Regions from separate parts of the Blautia faecicola genome, predicted to be linked through region 1. Evidence: riboswitches for the same ligand, from Rfam matches in the RefSeq annotation. Region 1 holds a riboswitch; each other region holds the start of a gene.

What was found. Region 1 has a riboswitch for thiamine pyrophosphate ahead of thiS (sulfur carrier protein ThiS). Riboswitches for the same ligand answer to the same signal wherever they lie in the genome.
Region 2: linked by a shared signal. The riboswitch ahead of thiD (bifunctional hydroxymethylpyrimidine kinase/phosphomethylpyrimidine kinase) and the one ahead of thiS (sulfur carrier protein ThiS) in region 1 are both predicted to bind thiamine pyrophosphate.
Region 3: linked by a shared signal. The riboswitch ahead of thiC (phosphomethylpyrimidine synthase ThiC) and the one ahead of thiS (sulfur carrier protein ThiS) in region 1 are both predicted to bind thiamine pyrophosphate.

The regions. Positions count from the first base shown of each region.
Region 1 is NZ_SDKC01000001.1:230,353-236,328, reverse strand. It holds gene ETP43_RS00890 (thiazole synthase) at 1-670, opposite strand, end outside; gene thiF (sulfur carrier protein ThiS adenylyltransferase ThiF) at 790-1,437, opposite strand; gene thiS (sulfur carrier protein ThiS) at 1,440-1,643, opposite strand; TPP riboswitch at 1,816-1,923, opposite strand; gene ETP43_RS00875 (LacI family DNA-binding transcriptional regulator) at 2,007-2,999, opposite strand; gene ETP43_RS00870 (DMT family transporter) at 3,111-3,971, opposite strand; gene ETP43_RS00865 (zinc-binding metallopeptidase family protein) at 3,980-4,387, opposite strand; gene ETP43_RS00860 (MATE family efflux transporter) at 4,414-5,034, opposite strand; gene ETP43_RS00855 (glycoside hydrolase family 2 TIM barrel-domain containing protein) at 5,326-5,976, opposite strand, start outside.
Region 2 is NZ_SDKC01000001.1:1,116,703-1,122,678, reverse strand. It holds gene purF (amidophosphoribosyltransferase) at 1-71, shown strand, start outside; gene cytX (putative hydroxymethylpyrimidine transporter CytX) at 540-1,709, opposite strand; gene thiD (bifunctional hydroxymethylpyrimidine kinase/phosphomethylpyrimidine kinase) at 1,702-2,517, opposite strand; TPP riboswitch at 2,768-2,876, opposite strand; gene ETP43_RS05045 (adenylosuccinate synthase) at 2,932-4,206, opposite strand; gene ETP43_RS05040 (glycoside hydrolase family 32 protein) at 4,342-5,655, opposite strand.
Region 3 is NZ_SDKC01000001.1:1,363,946-1,369,921, forward strand. It holds gene tpiA (triose-phosphate isomerase) at 1-247, shown strand, start outside; gene thiC (phosphomethylpyrimidine synthase ThiC) at 412-1,722, opposite strand; TPP riboswitch at 2,058-2,168, opposite strand; gene ETP43_RS06120 (homoserine dehydrogenase) at 2,377-3,663, shown strand; gene ETP43_RS06125 (AAA family ATPase) at 3,842-4,789, shown strand; gene ETP43_RS06130 (DUF58 domain-containing protein) at 4,793-5,917, shown strand; gene ETP43_RS06135 (DUF4129 domain-containing protein) at 5,914-5,976, shown strand, end outside.

The sequences.
Region 1 (5,976 bases):
TTTTAAATGCCTCTGCCATAACCGGCACGTCTCCGGCTGTCGCGATTGCTGTATTCGCCATAACGGCAGCCGCTCCCATTTCCATAGCCTCACATGCCTGAGACGGGCGGCCGATTCCCGCATCAACGATGATCGGCAGATCCATCTCATCGATGAGGATCTGGATAAACTCCTTTGTCGCCAGACCTTTGTTTGATCCGATGGGTGCTCCCAGTGGCATGATGCAGGCTGCTCCGGCATCTTTCAGAGCCCTTGCCGCATTCAGGTCCGGATACATATAAGGCATAACTACAAATCCTTCCTTTGCAAGGATTTCTGTTGCTTTGATCGTCTCATAGTTATCCGGTAATAAATATTTGGAATCGTGTACAACTTCGATCTTTACAAAATCCCCACATCCCACTTCTCTTGATAATCTGGCGATCCGCACTGCCTCCTGGGCATTTCTTGCTCCGGATGTATTCGGAAGCAGGGTTACATTCTCCGGAATGTAATCCAAAATATTGGCAAGTCCCCCTTCGTTTGCACGGCGAAGTGCCAGTGTGATGATCTGTGCGTCTGCTTTTTCAATGCAGGCTTTCACAAGATCCAAAGAAAATTTTCCTGATCCTAAGATAAATCTTGATGTAAATTCATGTCCTCCAAGGCTCCATGTATCTTTTGTACTCATAGGTTTATTTCTCCTTCTTCGTAACTGTTCATTGTCTACTTAATATCTGCTGAATAGTTACCTGTATTCTTTATACTTCGTAATCGTTCACTGTTTTCACAATGTCTGCTGAATAGCTGCTATATTTCTTCTTCTCCAAGCAGCAAACGGGTGATCATATTGGCTTCATGGGCTGCGCAGATCGCAACCCGCGGCGCCATCAGTCCGTTGCCATAGGTCGGTTCCGTAACCTGATCCCCACAAAGATAGAAGTTTTTCATCAATCGCCGGGTACGAATTGTATTGCTGCTTCCATACCCGGCCATTCCGGATGCGGACACCAGTTTTTTCTCCGGAAAATGCTCCAGAATTCCATTTACAAGCATGGCTTTTGCCTCCGGATTGTCAAATGCTTCACATATAATTCCTGCATTCTCAAAAAGTGAAATCAGATTCTCTTCTGTCACTTTGATGCAATCCGTCTGAATATCGATATACGGATTAATCTTTTGAAGCAGAGACTTTAAAGCATCTGTTTTGTACATACCGATATGTTCTGTAAAATACTGCTGCCGGTTCAGATTCGTAATATCCACCACATCAAAATCAATAAGATGAAGATGGCCCACGCCGATACGTGCAAGTGCATATGCCACGTTGGATCCCAGACCTCCGAGACCTGCGATCGTCACCCGGCCTTCGGACAGTTTCTTTTGCTTTTCCGGTGAATGACGTTCTTCAAGTGCAGCCTGTATTTCCTCTTTAGTCAAAACCTTCGTTGTCTCCATTTTCAGCCTCCTCCTACAAATGTCACCACCTCCATGCAGTCTCCGTCTTCTAACATCCTGTCCGCATACTCGTTTTTGGGAAGGATCTCGCCATTCAGTTCTACTGCAATCCGCTTCATCTGGTATCCTGCACTTTCAAGATACACTTCTACAGAAGTTGCCTTCTCCAGTTCGATTTCTTTTCCGTTTACTTTGATCACCTGCATCTCACCTCCTTGAAGCAAAAAAGAGTCCACAAAGAAACGTACCCTCGGTGGTGCGCCCCTTCATGAACTCTCGCTCAATCTCATTCTTTTATACCCGGATTCGCGTAAAAAAGGAGATACCTAAGTATCTCCCGTTAAATCTGTCGTAATTCTTCTGTAGCTTCACAGTTACCGACTCTCTTACATAACGTTCCTACGTTGGCATTATCCAAATCAGGTATACGGGTCGAAATTTTCAACTTCCTCTCAGCCTATCACATAAGCTCCCCGGTTCTATTTATTTGACAGTTCAAGTATAATTATTTTTTTCTGTTCTGTCAAATATATTTTTTGTCTTTTTTAATTAATACATCGCTTCGCTTTTTATTTTACCCTGTCTGCGCTGCCACGTACAATAAGCTTCGCAGGTACGATCACTTTTAACCCTATCTCCCTGGAGGATGTGATGCGTTCACGAAGAAGGCAAACCGCCTCCTCACCCAATAATTCCATATGCAGGCGCACTGTAGTCAGCGGCGGAACCAGATAGTTGGCCACCGCTATATCATTATATCCCACAATACTCACATCCTCCGGAATCCGGAGTCCCTTTTCACTGACTGCCCGATAACAGCCCACTGCCAGAGAGTCGTTGTTTGCAAATATTGCTGTAGGTTTCTCCTTCCCTTCCAGGATTTCCCTGCACAGCACATAACCGTCCTCCGGCGTGAAGCTTCCCACCCGCACAAGTGCCGGAGAGAATTCACCGATTCGCTCCATATATTTTTTGTAAGTTACCATTCGTTCATCATGCACTTCCTCGCCATCCTTGTCGACTTCATAGCCGCCAATAAATGCTATCTTTTTATGTCCCAGTCCTGTCAGATAATCCATCACCGCTTCCACAGAACTGTCCAGATCATTGACTACGCAATCAAACTGATCTCCTTTTGGCATAGCATCCAGAAATACTGTGGGTTTTTTGAAGGCTTCTATCTGCCTTACCATACTCTTACTGAACGTTCCAAGACACAAAAGGCCATCGAGTCCTCCAAGATTCTTCAGTTCCTCCAGATTCTGGATCTGACAGCGTTCCATATTCTCTGCCTCTAGTTTTTTTTCTACCGCCAGACGGACTGTCAGATAATAAGTATCTCTCAGCTCCTCCTCTCTGGAATAGGAATAATAAACTCCAACCGTCAGGTGACGCTTCCTGCTTTTTCTTTCCTTTGCCTGATACTGAAGTTCCCTGGCAGTATCAAATATTTTCATTCTGGTCTCATCCTGCACATTCAACGTCTCATCATGGTTCAAAACTCTGGAGACTGTCGCTGCGGAAAAACCGGTACGCTCTGCGATATCTTTTATTGTAGCCATCTTAACTCCCTCTCTGCATGATACTTTTCAATATTTTTCGAATCGCATCAGCTATGTCAGTGCATTTCATGGTTTATCTTACCATATTGCCCCCAACCACGCAACGAATTGTTACGACGCTGTCTCCTCCGTGGCTGAATTCGCCAGAATAACCGCCGCCAGAATAATGATACATCCCAATATCATGCGCAATGTGATACTTTCATGAAGAATCATGACCGAGAACAAGGTTCCAAAGACAGACTCCATAGACAAAATAATCGCCGCCTTTGTCTCATCCACATACTTCTGGCATGCTGTCTGAAGAAGATAGCAGACCGTTGTGCTGATAATGCCGAGATAGAGAACACTCCACCATCCTTTTGCAGTAACCTGAAAATGCACCTGCCCGGAGGCAATCATGAATATCAATGATAAAATACCTGCCGTACACATCTGAATAAAGTTCAACACAGATGCCCTGTACTTTTTCACAAAGATGCTTGTCAGAAAAATCTGAAAAGCAAAGCCCACTGCACATATAAGGGTCAGTCCGTCACCCAGTCCCAGAGACAGATCTTTATCCAGGGACAGAAGTCCTACCCCTGCTATGGCCAGCACTGCTCCTATTATACCTCTGAATCCTACCTTTTTCCTGCAGATCAGGAAAGTAATAAAAGGAACAATCACCACATTTGTGGCTGTGAGGAACGCATTCTTTGACGGAGTCGTATATTGCAGTCCTATGATCTGAAGAGAAAACCCAATAAAAAGAGCTGCGCCCATAAAAACTCCTGCAGTTACTTCCTCTTTTTTTATTCCTTTAAGATTTCGGATACTTATCCCACCCATAAGCACGGAAGCCAACAGAAAACGAATGGTCATGATCTGAAAAGGCGACAGACTGTCAAGAGCCATGTCACTGGCCACAAATCCTCCTCCCCAGATAACAGTAACTAATACCAATCCGGCAATCGCCATATATTTTTTCATAAATCACCTTATCCTTTCAGAGGTTTCAGGCAAATATCAGACCCGATTCCACATAAAAATTCCGCAAGCACGTCAATACATCCCTGCACATCCTTCATACTGCACACTTCTGCCGGATTATGCATATAGCGAAGAGGTATGGACATAACTGTTGTAGGTATCCCCCTGCCTGCCATATGAATAGCATCTGCGTCCGTACAGGTTCTTCCACATCCGTTCTCCCACTGATATTTTATATGTACATTCCGGGCAGCTCCGTGCTTTGTCAGTTCTTCCCCTACAGTAGTTGCCGCATAAATTCCACATGTGCCCCCTCTTTCCTTGGCCTTTTTCGCAGCCTCCAGGATAATATATCCTCCCAGACGGTCATCAAGGCCTCTTGCACAAAGTCTGTCATTTAAAAGTTCTCTGTTCATATGTATTCTTACTCACTTTTCCCATTCTATACCGTGTTCATCGTCTGCTCACGCTTTTTGTTGATCCGATAATACAGCCCTACACTGAGCAGGAATCTGGATACCTGATCCATCGCAATGATAATCCAGATTATTATCAAAGGCAGCCTTAACACATAAGCAGCCAGCATGCACAAAGTATTGCCGTATCCCTGGAAAGAGGCGGTAACCACCGTCGTGATCACCACAAACGGGAATTCGAATATGATCGTCTTCATATACCCCTCTGCCAGAGAAAGGATCTGGGGATCCTTTGAAAAAAAGCCAAGAAAAAGCGGTGCCTTAAAGTATAACACCACCTGGAAAACAAACACAATGATCATTTCCGTAAGTATGGTCTGCTCCGCAATCTTCCTGCAATCCTGATGTCTGCCCGCACCGTATGCCCGGGCGATCAAAACTGTAGCCCCGATTGCCACTCCCTTATAAAAACACCATAACGTATCCGTAATCCGGATACAGATTCCCTGTGCGGAAATGTCATTTGCAAGCAACCGTCCAACCATTGCCGTGATTACCAGGTTTGCCGAAATCTGAAGTATATTTTCCAGTATCATCGGAATAATGATTTGATAAATATCTCGTTTTATAACTTTTTTTCCGTACACAGAAACCTCCACCCTTTTTAAAACGGGTGTTTGAATATACTTCAGACACCCGTTTTATTATGTTCTGTTGTAACTATTCAGTAGCCACTGTACCGCGAGGTATTTTGGCATGAATATGCCAAAATCCCGAGACATACAAGCCAAAATGCCATCACCGAAGGTGATTTTAAATGCATTTTGGCTCGTAACTGTGAAGGTGCTGAACAGTTACGTTCTGTTTATAAATATGACCATGCTTCTATTTGCCGAATTTGGATTTCATTTCCTCCTTCCATCTTTTCCCTTCCTTTCTTACTTTCTTCTGTATTGCTCGGCCCGCTCTGCCAGCGATTCCTTCCCGGTTCCGAAAATCTTCCAGGTAAATGTAAACGGTTCCGGATACAGTTTATCTTTTTCCAGACACTCGGCACCCCAGCTTGCACTTCCCAGACCATGCTGTGCATAATCAACAGATAACTGGATATTTTCTGTTTTGTGAAGTTCATTTGTATGTGTCGCCTGTGTCAGGTCTTCCTGTGTATAATGTAATGCGCCAAAAGAGAATTCTTTGTCCGATGCGATACAGATTCCGTTACCCGCTTCTGTCACAAATGCAGCCCAGCGAGTATCCTCATGATTTCCTGTCTCCTGAGGCAGTACATAAGGGAAATAGAAATCCTCCACGTTCTTCTCCCAGCAGCCTATCGCATTGCCTTCTTTACAGTCCGGATATGTTTCCAGAGGTCCTCTTCCGTACCAGACTGCCTGTTCACAGGCTTTATCCAGCACAAATCGCATACCGATCCGTGGAAAACTCTCCGGAAGCTGCACACCGGTTGGCACTCCGTGATAACTCATGGTTATAAGACCATCTGCCTGAATGTGATATTCCGCTTTCACAATGATTTTCCAGTCAACAGTGATCGGTGCATAGATCTGTGAAACAAAGATAACCACTTCCTG
Region 2 (5,976 bases), 890 kb from region 1:
TGGTCGGTGACCTGCCGCTGTGTAAGGCCTGCTTTGACAATCACTATCCGATGGATATACCAAATCAGTAATCGCGGAAGAAGTATTACTTCTCCGATTACATACATCACATTTTTCTTACGCAAGGGCGTATACCTCTCTCCAAGGGTATGCGCCTTTTCCCGTTGGGTTGTATTGAAAAAGGGGACGTCCCCGGCGGAAGCGTTCTCCTTGCAGCAACGTGGGCAGGGTAACTTTAAGCTAGCCACCAACTTCGACTAAGACTCTCGCGAGAGCGCTCGAGCCTAAGTCTACGTAGGTGTCGGATCTTAAAGCTTACCCTAAGCGCCCACAAAGTGTTGCTGCAAGGAGAACGCTTCCGCCGGGGACTGGTTTTTCAATGCTGTAGACCAATTCATGATATGTGATACGTCTAAAAAAGACGTAAGTCTTATTTCTATGACTCACGCCTTTCGTTTTTCAGATACACTTTTCCGACTGGATATCCGCTTACTTTTCTGGCTATCCCAATCACTTTACTATATCTGTATTTTTATTTTCTATTTCTTTTTACTGATTTTTCCCCAGATCAGACACAGTACCACCGTGATCGCAATATCCGGCAGTGTATTGCCTACCGGGATGTCTATTTTCATCAGGATCCGGTACAAGATAAAGCCGATCACCCACAGTACCATATTGGAAATCTGGATTTCTTTTTCGCTGTGGTCTTCTTCTAATAGGAAGAAATCCGCAATCTGGATCGCGATCATCGGAGCGAATACGGATCCGATCAGGTATAAGAAGTTTGTAATATTATCCATCGGATATACGATAGCTGCCAGGGCACCTACGACAGTAACCGCAATGGCGATATATTTTCCGTTCAGCTTATGGCTGAGGGTCTCACTGGAGATTCCTGCGGAATACGCGTCCAGGAAGGTCGTAGTAACGGTGGAGAAGATGATGATCAGCAGTCCCACGATACCAAGACCTGCTTTTACCATGATCTGGGCGATATCGCTCTCGCCGGTATAGATGGCTGCTCCCATACCGATCAGGTACATCCAGCAGCTGATCACACCGTAGACGATAGCGCTGACTGCGGTTGCCTTTACCGGCTGTTTTGCTTCTCTCGTATAATCACTGATCAGCGGAAGCCAGGATAACGGCATCGCCACTGCCAGTTCCACAGCAGCGCCAAAGGTCAGTCCATCAGCTGCCACGGTCTCTGCTGTATAATCTCCGAAGAAAATAACTTTACAGAGAATCAGGGTAAGGATGAATAATGCTGCCATGGCAACCGTATTCAGCTTTCCAAGGTTGGTGATACCGATCACGATCCATAAAACGATCAGCGCACCGATCACCAGACACCAGACCCAGTTGCCCACACCGGCGGCCTGATTGGCGGCCAGCGCACCGTCATAGATCATGATCGCGGTCCAGCCCACCAGCTGGATCACATTCAGAAGGGCAAAAAACAGGCTGCCTTTTTGTCCAAAACTGATCTTTACGGTTTCCATGGCACTTTTTCTTACTTTACCACCGATCACACCTGCAAGGAACAACAGGATGCATCCGATCAGATGTCCCACAAGAATCGCTGCCAATCCCTTTTTCATGCCCAGCGAAGCCAGGTACGTTCCGGTCAGGATCTCGGCGATCGATACCCCCGCTCCAAACCAGATCAGGCCGTTTTCAAATAAAGAAGTTCTTTTCTCACTCATGATCAGATGCCTCCTTTACATATTCTCCGGTAATGTCGAACCCGTGGTTCATCGGACCACTGCCCTTGCCGAGATCCAGCATAGCTGCCAGAGCACCGGAAATATAGGCCTTTGCGCGCTCTACAGACACATCCATAGGAAATCCCTTTGCCAGGTTGGAAGCGATCGCGCTGGAGAGCGTACAGCCGGTTCCATGAGTATTCGGGTTATCGATCCGTTTTCCGTAAAACCATTGGCAGGTTCCTTCATGATAAAGCAGGTCATTGGCATCATTCACCTTATGACCGCCTTTTAGCAGAACCGCACATCCGTACTGATCACCGATCACTTTAGCCGCCTCCATCATCTCCGCCTCAGAAGTGATGGTCATACCGGAAAGTACTTCTGCCTCCGGGATATTCGGTGTCAGGATCTGTGCCAGCGGAAACAGATATTCTTTTAAGGTGCTTACCGCGTCTTCACTGATCAGTCTGGCTCCGCTGGTAGCCACCATAACCGGATCAACCACGATATTTTTTGCATCATACTCTTTCAGTTTTTCTGCAATCTTTATGATCAGACCGGAGGACGAAACCATTCCGATCTTCACTGCATCCGGAAAGATATCTGTGAAAATATTGTCCAGTTCCTCTCCTAAAAATTCCTCAGTTGCCTCCATAATTGCTGTTACGCCGGTTGTATTCTGGGCTGTCAGAGCCGTGATGGCACTCATGGCATATACGCCATTGGCCATCATCGTCTTGATATCTGCCTGGATGCCGGCGCCTCCGCTGGAATCACTGCCAGCGATTGTTAATGCTGTTCTCATATTTTTTCTCCTTTGCATATGAATTCACCATTACTTTTTTATAGCGACGAAAGGTGGTGCCCCCAATCCGCCGCTTATATCAGCTCATAAAACATGCTTTGCATGTTTCATGAGCATTCGCGGTATTCGCCATAATTCCATGCAAGCATGGATTCTGGCTCATTACTCGCGTATCAAAATTGATTCACCGGATCAATTATTGATATGCAACGCAAGCCAAAACAGACACACCAAAAGGATGGTGTGCCTGTTTTTCTCTGTAAATCATCCCTACGTTGGCATTATCCAAATCAGGTTATGGGTCGAAACGCTGCCAGTCTCCTCTCAGCCTGCTTATGCAAGCTCCCCGTTTTCTATTCGGTTTTGAGGATTGCAAAATTGCACAGCAATAAAGCAATCCCGGTATAGCATTTCTTATCTGTAGATGATATCATCTCTTCCCGGACCATTGGAAATCATGGTGATCGGGAAACCAATCTTCTCTTCTACGAATTCGATGTATTTTCTGCAGTTTTCCGGCAGATCTTCGTATTTCTTGATACCGCGGATATCGCATTTCCATCCCGGCAGAGTTTCATACACCGGCTTTGCCTTTTCCAGCAGTGTGGTGGTCGGGAAGTCTGTAGTTACTTTGCCGTCGATGTCGTATCCTACACATACCGGAATCTCATCCAGATATCCCAGAACATCCAGTACGGTGAACGCTACATCGGTAGTTCCCTGCATACGGCATCCATATTTGGAAGCCACTGCATCGAACCATCCCATACGTCTCGGTCTTCCGGTTGTTGCACCGAACTCGCCGCCGTCTCCGCCTCTGCGTCTCAGCTCATCTGCCTCGTCTCCGAATATCTCGGATACGAATGCTCCTGCTCCTACTGCGCTGGAGTATGCTTTACATACGGTGATGATTTTCTTGATCTCATATGGCGGTACACCTGCTCCTACTGCACCGTATCCTGCCAGTGTGGAGGAAGAAGTTACCATTGGGTAAATACCGTGATCCGGGTCTTTTAAGGATCCCAGCTGACCCTCTAACAGGATCTCTTTTCCTTCTTTCAGTGCGTTCCACAGGAACAAAGATACGTCGCATACATATGGCTCCAGCATCTTCTTGTAGCTCATCAGCTCTTCAAAAATCTCTTCCGGTTTCAGAAGCGGTTTGTGATACAGATACTCCAGCATAACGTTCTTTTTCTCGCAGATGCCTGCTACTTTTTCTTTCAGCGCTTCCTCGTCAAACAACTCGCTGACCTGAAAACCGATCTTTGCAAATTTATCAGAATAAAAAGGAGCGATACCTGATTTTGTGGATCCGAAGGATTTGCCACCCAGACGTTCTTCTTCGTACTGATCAAACAGAATGTGATAAGACATTACCATCTGTGCACGGTCGGAAATCAGGATCTTCGGTGTCGGTACCCCTTTGGATACGATATCCTGGATCTCTTTAAAAACCAGTGGTACATTCAGTGCAACACCGTTTCCGATCACGCTTGTGGTATGATTATAAAATACACCTGACGGCAGAGTATGCAGTGCGAACTTGCCGTAATCATTTACGATGGTATGTCCGGCATTGGCTCCACCCTGGAAACGAACGATAATGTCCGCTTCTTTAGCCAGCATATCGGTAATCTTACCTTTTCCTTCATCTCCCCAGTTTGCTCCAACAACAGCTTTAATCATTTGGTTACCTCCTGACGGGTTATCATCATTTTCTTTACAAAAATGATTATACAACACTTTTCTTATTAGTAAAACTTATTATTACTTATAAATTAAAGTCAATTATAAATTTCCTTAATAAGTATACCATCTTTCTTATTTTCCCACCAGAACTTTTTCATATTTTCCGAAAATCTTTTTCGATTTTCCGTAAACCACATGGCTGAGCACATACTGACCGTCGTTGACAAAGATTTCAATCAGATGATCGTTCACCAGAATATCCAGCTGTGCCGCACCCTCGATCACCGGAGTCGCATCAACAGTTCGCACTTCGTCACATCCTTCAAGAACGGCTGACCGGTCGCCAACGATCTTTCCTTCGCTGCGGCTGATCACATACCCGCCAATATTTAAGGTTTCTCCCTCAGAAAGATCCGTCCGGATCCGGAAGACTCTTCCACTCTCTGCTGCCTCTTCGGCTGTAGTTTCCGCGCTGAGGTATGCGTCCACCTGTGGATGCATGTGGAAATACAGATGTCCCTCTTTTTCTTCCACCACGCGGGCACTGCTCATCATACCGTTCCATGCCGGGCGATCCGTACTGTCTGTCACTGCCATCGGCATACGCATCCAGGAGATCATCACTCTTCTTCCCTCCGCGTCCAGTGTCGTCTGCGGTGCATACAGATCCAGACCGTAATCCACATAACTGTGAGTATCCGGCAGCTTCAGTTCACAGGTCTTCGGATCAAATTCCGCCAGCGCCCATACAGCCTGGTCCGGATATTTCTTCTCCCCCGGTGTAAGACGCATCGGACAGCCGATGAAAATCCACTGATCATTCTGAGAAAACAGATCCGGACACTCGATCGTCCATCCGTATGATTCTGACCGGCACTGATTTGCGTAAGTCCAGTTTTCTCCGTCTTTACTCGTATAAAAGAGAACTCTTCCGGCGTCATGATACGAACTTCCCATCATCATATAATAGCTGTCTCCGTCTTTCCACACCTTCGGATCTCTCATCTTCGGCTCTCCGACCTCTTCATCATGAACAGTCGGCAGCACCTTCTTTTTATCCCAGTTATTAAAATGGAACCCGTCTTCCGATACGATCATTGCCTGGCTCGTCTGAATGGCATCGTCCAGTACCCGGTGAATATCTTCCGGGTTTGGTTTCAGATATTTTACCGCGCTGTAATAAATCTTCAGCTTACCATCTTCTTCCAGTGCAGTACCGGAAAACACACCATTCTGATCATATTCTTTGGTTGGAAACAGTGCGATTCCCTGATACTCCCAGTGCACCAGATCCTCACTGACAGTATGTCCCCAGTGCATGGTTCCCCATTCCGGTGCATGGGGAAAATGCTGGAAAAACAGGTGATATTTGCCTTTATAATAGATAAAACCGTTCGGATCGTTGATCCAGTTTCCCGGAGCTTTTACATGTACAAAATCTTTCATTCTTATCGTTTCCTTTCTTTCGATGCTTAAAGTAACCGGTTACTTTTTCTTTTATCATATCATTCCCCTGTATTTTCGTCAATCTTTTCCCGGATTTTTTCATTTCCGGTTTTCTGAATGATGTTACCGGTTACTCGCTCTTTTCTTGTTTTTTTGAGAATTTTTTGCTATACTGGATGAAGGAATTGAAATGATTTGTAACTGTTCAGTACCTTCACAGTTACAAGCAAAAATGCATTTGAAATCACCTTCGGTGATGGCATTTTTGCTCGTATGTCTCGGGATTTTGGCATATCCATGCCAAAACACCTCGCGGAATAT
Region 3 (5,976 bases), 1.1 Mb from region 1:
AATCTGGGCTATCGGAACCGGAAAAACAGCTACTACTGAGCAGGCTCAGGAAGTATGCGGTAAGATCCGTGAGTGTATCGCTGAAGTATACGATGATGCTACAGCAGCAGAGATCCGTATCCAGTACGGTGGATCCGTAAACTCCAAAACAGCAGCAGACCTGTTTGCTCAGGCAGACATCGATGGCGGACTGGTTGGAGGCGCTTCCCTCAAAGAAGAATTCGGACAGATCGTAAACTACAAATAAATCCTTACATTTGTAAAAAGTAAATAAAGAAACGTGTCAAAACGCCACGAAACGCAAGAAGATCTGGTGATATTCAGCAGATCCAATGCGCTTCGTGGCGTTTTATAATTTCATCATAATTACTTTTAAATGAAAAATACACGATCATTTAAAAAGTGATAATTTTACAAAATATCAATATACTCTCCGGCGAGGGCTTTGTTCATGCTTCTGACAGCACAGAATTTGCCGCACATGCTGCAGGTATCGCTGTGGTCATCTTCCGGCATTCTGCTGGCGCGGATGGATTTGGCAGTTTCCGGATCTAAAGCACAGGCATACTGGGCATCCCAGTCGAGCACACGACGTGCATCTGCCATTTTATCATCTATATCACGGGCGCCGGGGATTCCTTTGGCAATATCAGCTGCATGAGCTGCGATTTTGGAGGCAATGATTCCCTGCTTGGTATCTTCTACATTTGGAAGAGCCAGGTGTTCTGCAGGTGTTACATAACAAAGGAATGCAGCACCGTTCATGGCAGCAACGGCGCCACCGATGGCCGCGGTGATATGGTCATATCCGGGAGCAATATCGGTGACAAGAGGTCCGAGTACATAGAAAGGAGCTCCCATACAGATGCTCTGCTGGACTTTCATATTGGCAGCTACCTGATCCAGAGGCACATGTCCGGGACCTTCCACCATAACCTGTACATTGTGATCCCAGGCACGTTTTGTCAGTTCTCCGAGACGAACCAGTTCTTCAATCTGGCATACATCGGTTGCATCTGCCAGACATCCCGGCCGGCAGGCATCACCTAAAGAAATGGTTACATCATATTCCTCACAGATATCAAGAATTTCATCATAATATTCATAGAATGGATTTTCCTCTCCGGTCATGCTCATCCAGGCAAAAACCAGACTTCCTCCACGGCTGACGATATTCATTTTTCGTTTGTGCTTTTTGATCTGCTCGATGGTTTTTCGTGTGATTCCGCAGTGGAGAGTGACAAAGTCCACACCGTCTTCCGCATGCATCCGGATCACATCTATAAAGTCTTTTGCGGTCAGAGTTGCAAGATCACGCTGATAATGAATAACGCTGTCATAGACAGGGACCGTACCGATCATAACCGGACATTCACTGGTCAGTTTACGGCGGAAAGGCTGGGTATTTCCATGGCTGGAAAGATCCATGATGGCTTCGGCACCGAGTTCTACAGCGCTCATTACTTTTTTCATTTCGATATCATAGTCTTTACAGTCACGGGAAACACCGAGATTGACATTGATTTTTGTGCGGAGCATACTTCCAACACCTTCCGCACTTAAACAGGTGTGATTTTTATTGGCGCAGATTGCTACTTTACCTTCTGCAACAAGCGTCATCAGTTTACTGACATCCATATGTTCCTTTTCGGCTACAAGGCTGATTTCGGGTGTGATGATTCCCTTGCGTGCCGCATCCATCTGAGTGGTGTAATTTCTCATGTTGTTTTGCCTCCATTCTTTTCACATACATAATAAAAAAGTATCTGTTTTTGACGTCAGCAAAACACAGACGTATCCATGCAGAACAAAAATCATACGTCCGGAGAATCTATAGGAGTAGTTGCTGACGCCTGCATCAGAAAGCAGGTTCCGGGTTTCTGATGCTGAACAAAATCATAAGATTTTGTCTTTTTTACAGCGGTACAAAGTGGTGTCCCCAATGCATCGCTTTTGACAGCCGGATATACTGCGCGAAATAAAAAGGACCCTTACCTGAGTAAGGATCCTGTAATCTGTCTGATGGAAAAAAGAAACAGTGTGTGTATGTCTACCTCTTTTATCCGGTATATCTTTCCTACGTTGGCATTATCCAAATCAGGTTTTCGGGTCGAAACGGAATCACGTCTCCTCTCAGCCGGCTTTCACCAGCTCCCCGTCAGCAATATAAAGGTTGTCTGGTACATCGAAACGATGCACTTAATGTTATTATGTATCAGAACAGGTGAAAATGCAAGAGAGAATTCGGAGAAATTTCAGTGTATCCGGAACTTCACACTTCACAAGTTCACTTTAGTGTGGTAAAATGGGCGAAAAGTGATGTTGCCCTGAGAAAAGAAAGTCAGGAAACTTTCTTGGGCGGAAAAGGAGAAACATATGGCAGACAGAGTCATTAAAGCAGCCCTGCTTGGTTTAGGTACCGTAGGCGGTGGTGTTTATAAAGTGCTGAAAATGCAGGAAGAGGAAATGATCCCGAAATTGGGTGCAAAAGTGGAATTGAAGAAAATTCTGGTTCGTAATATTGAAAAAGCATCCAAAAAGATCGATGATCCGTCCTTGCTTACGGATAACTGGAAAGAGATCGTGGAGGATCCGGAGATCGAGATCGTTATTGAGCTGATCGGTGGCATGGAACCGGCAAGAACGTATATTCTGGAAGCTCTGGAAGCAGGAAAAAATGTGGTAACTGCCAACAAAGATCTGATCGCAGCTGACGGACATATTCTGCTGGATACCGCAGCAAAGAATAAGAAAGATTTCTTACACGAAGCGGCAGTAGCCGGTGGTATCCCGATCATTCGTCCGATCAAGCAGTGTCTTGCAGGAAATCATATCTCAGAAGTGATGGGTATCATGAACGGAACTACCAACTTTATCCTGACTAAGATGAGCCAGAATGGCATGGAATTCGCCGATGCCCTGAAACTGGCACAGGAACTGGGATATGCGGAAAGTGATCCGACCGCTGATGTGGAAGGACTGGATGCGGGAAGAAAGGTTGCGATCCTTGCCAGCGCTGCTTTTAATTCACGGGTTACCTTTGATGACGTATATACGGAAGGAATCACCAAGATCACAGCGACGGATATCCAGTATGCCAAAGAGATGGGCTGCGTGATCAAACTCCTTGGTGTGGCAAGAAATACACCGGAAGGTATCGAAGCGAGAGTCCATCCGATGCTGATCGATGTCAATCATCCACTGGCGTCTGTTAATGATGCATACAACGCAGTTTTTGTACAGGGGGATGCCGTACAGGATGCCATGTTCTATGGCCGTGGTGCCGGAGAACTGCCGACAGCCAGTGCAGTTGTGGGCGATGTCTTTGATATTGTAAGAAATATTTTGAATGATTGCTGTGGACGAATCGGATGTACCTGTTATAAGAATCTTCCGATCAAGCACATGAACGAGATCAGCAGTAAGTTCTTCATTCGCATGTTTGTGGAAGACCGTCCGGGTGTACTGGCCAATATTGCCAGTGTATTTGGCAACAGTGGTGTCAGTCTGGCGCAGGTTATCCAGAGAAGAAAGAATGACCAGTATGCAGAGATCGTAGTGATCACAGATGATGTGAAAGAGAAGAATCTGAAGGATGCGCTGGCAGTGGCAAAGGGCATGTCTACCGTGAAAGAAATCTCCGGAATGATTCGTGTGGCATAAAAAGAAAACAACTGTGTTGAGTCACAGAAAGTGCACACAGCACTTGAAAGTCCTCTCATATCAAGTTATAATGTAACTATTCGTTCAAATGTAACGAAAGAGACATGAAAACAGGGAAAAATATCATGCAAAATGCTGATAAAACACCTGAATCACTTGATATGGGAGGACTTTTTACATGGAACAATCAAGAGCCTGGGTGCAGGCATTAAGAGAAAATATCGGAAAAGTACTGGTTGGAAAGGAAGAGACTATTGATCTGGTGCTGACCACACTGGCAGCAGGAGGACATGTATTGCTGGAAGACGTGCCGGGAACCGGAAAGACCATGCTGGCAAAATCGCTGGCAAAATCCTTAGATGCCGAGTTTGGAAGAATTCAGTTTACCCCGGATCTTTTGCCGTCCGATATTACAGGTCTGAACTATTATAACCAGAAAGCAGGAGAATTCCAGTTCCGGCCGGGTCCTGTATTTGCCAATATCATTCTGGCAGATGAGATCAACCGTGCCACGCCGAGAACGCAGGCCAGTCTGCTGGAGTGTATGGAAGAACGTCAGGTGACGGTGGATGGTGTGACGAGAAAGCTGGAAGAGCCATTTTTCGTTATTGCAACGCAGAATCCACTGGAAACTACCGGGACCTTCCCGTTGCCGGAAGCACAGCTGGATCGTTTCTTTATGAAGTTATCGATGGGGCTGCCGGATAAGAAAGAAGAAGTGGGAATTTTAAAGCGGTTTATTCTGGATCAGCCCTATGAGACACTGAAGGCAGTGTGTAAAAAAGAACAGATCCTTGCGGCAAGAGAAGAAGTGAAGAAGGTTCATGTGCATGAGCTTCTGCTAGATTATATGGCAGAACTGGTGCAGGCCACCAGAAAGGACAAAGAGATTCTTTCCGGTGTGAGTCCGAGAGGAACAATGGCCCTGCTGCGGGCTTCTCAGGCATATGCATGGATTCAGGGCAGAGACTATGTGGTACCGGAGGATATCAAGAAAGTTGCCGGTCCTGTGATGGCGCACAGACTGGTATTATCCAGGGGATTTGGCGGAGCTGTTACCGGAAAGATCAAGATAGAAGAGATCCTGTCGAAAGTCAGTGTTCCTACAGAAGAATGGGAGAGATAACAGATGGTTATTATAGTGATCGTAATTGGCGCTTTGGTGATGAACTATGCGCTGGTGAAAATCTACGGGCATCTGTGGGGAAAGAACCTGGATGCCCAGGTAGAATTTCAGAAAGAGCCGTCTCTGGAAGGCCGGGATGCCATGCTGACGGAAACCATCTATAATCGGAAATGGTTATTTCTTCCGGTCTTGCAGGTTGGATTTCAGATGCATCGAAATCTATGGTTTGCAGACGGGGAAAATACCAGTGTTTCGGATCAGTGTTATAAAAGAGATATCTTTTCTGTCGGCGGATATCAGAAAATCACGAGAACCATTCCGTTTCACTGTTCCAAGCGTGGGTATTATGAGCTGTCTCAGGTAGAATTGGTAACCAGAAGTCCGTTGATGAACAAAAAGTTCTATAAGACGCTGGAGTCACCGGATCATTTTTATGTCTATCCGCGTATGGTAGATGATACAAAGCTGGAGATTCCGTTCCAGAAGATCATGGGAAGTGTGTTGTCACACAAGAACCTCTATGAAGATCCCTTTGAATTCCGGGGCATCCGGGAATATCAGCCTACAGATCCCATGCATAAGATCAACTGGAAGGTATCAGCCAGAACAGATCAGTGGATGGTCAATCTGTACGATTCCACATCGGCTCAGGAAGTGATGATCTTGCTGGACGTGGAAGATGAGACCATCTGGAAATTCGATGAGATTCATGAGGAAGGAATCCGCCTGGCGGCTGCTCTGGCTTCCCGGCTTTTGCAACAGGGGGTCCCGGTGGGAATCCGTACTAATGGGCGGGATCTGAAAAGTGACGAATGTTTCAGTCTGAACGGAGGAACAGGTCCGCAGCAGGTGCGCTCTCTGTATGAGGGTCTGACAAGACTGGATCTTACAAAAAAGGCAGAACATATGGAAGTGATCCTGGATCGTCTGAGGGAAGAAAAAGAGAATGGAAACCGGACGTATGTGATGATCTCCAAGAATCAGAGAGAAAGTTGTTATGAGGGATTTGACAGCCTTTTGCAGGACGGTGGAACGGGAGCATGGATCGCAACGTTATACGATGATATGGAGTGGAAATTACCGGAAAACCGGAAGGTGACTATGATCCGGTGGGAGGTGGCGAAATGAAAAAGTTAAAAATGACGAAAAGAGAAGCTGCCATTACTTTCCTGGGACTGTGTCACGGT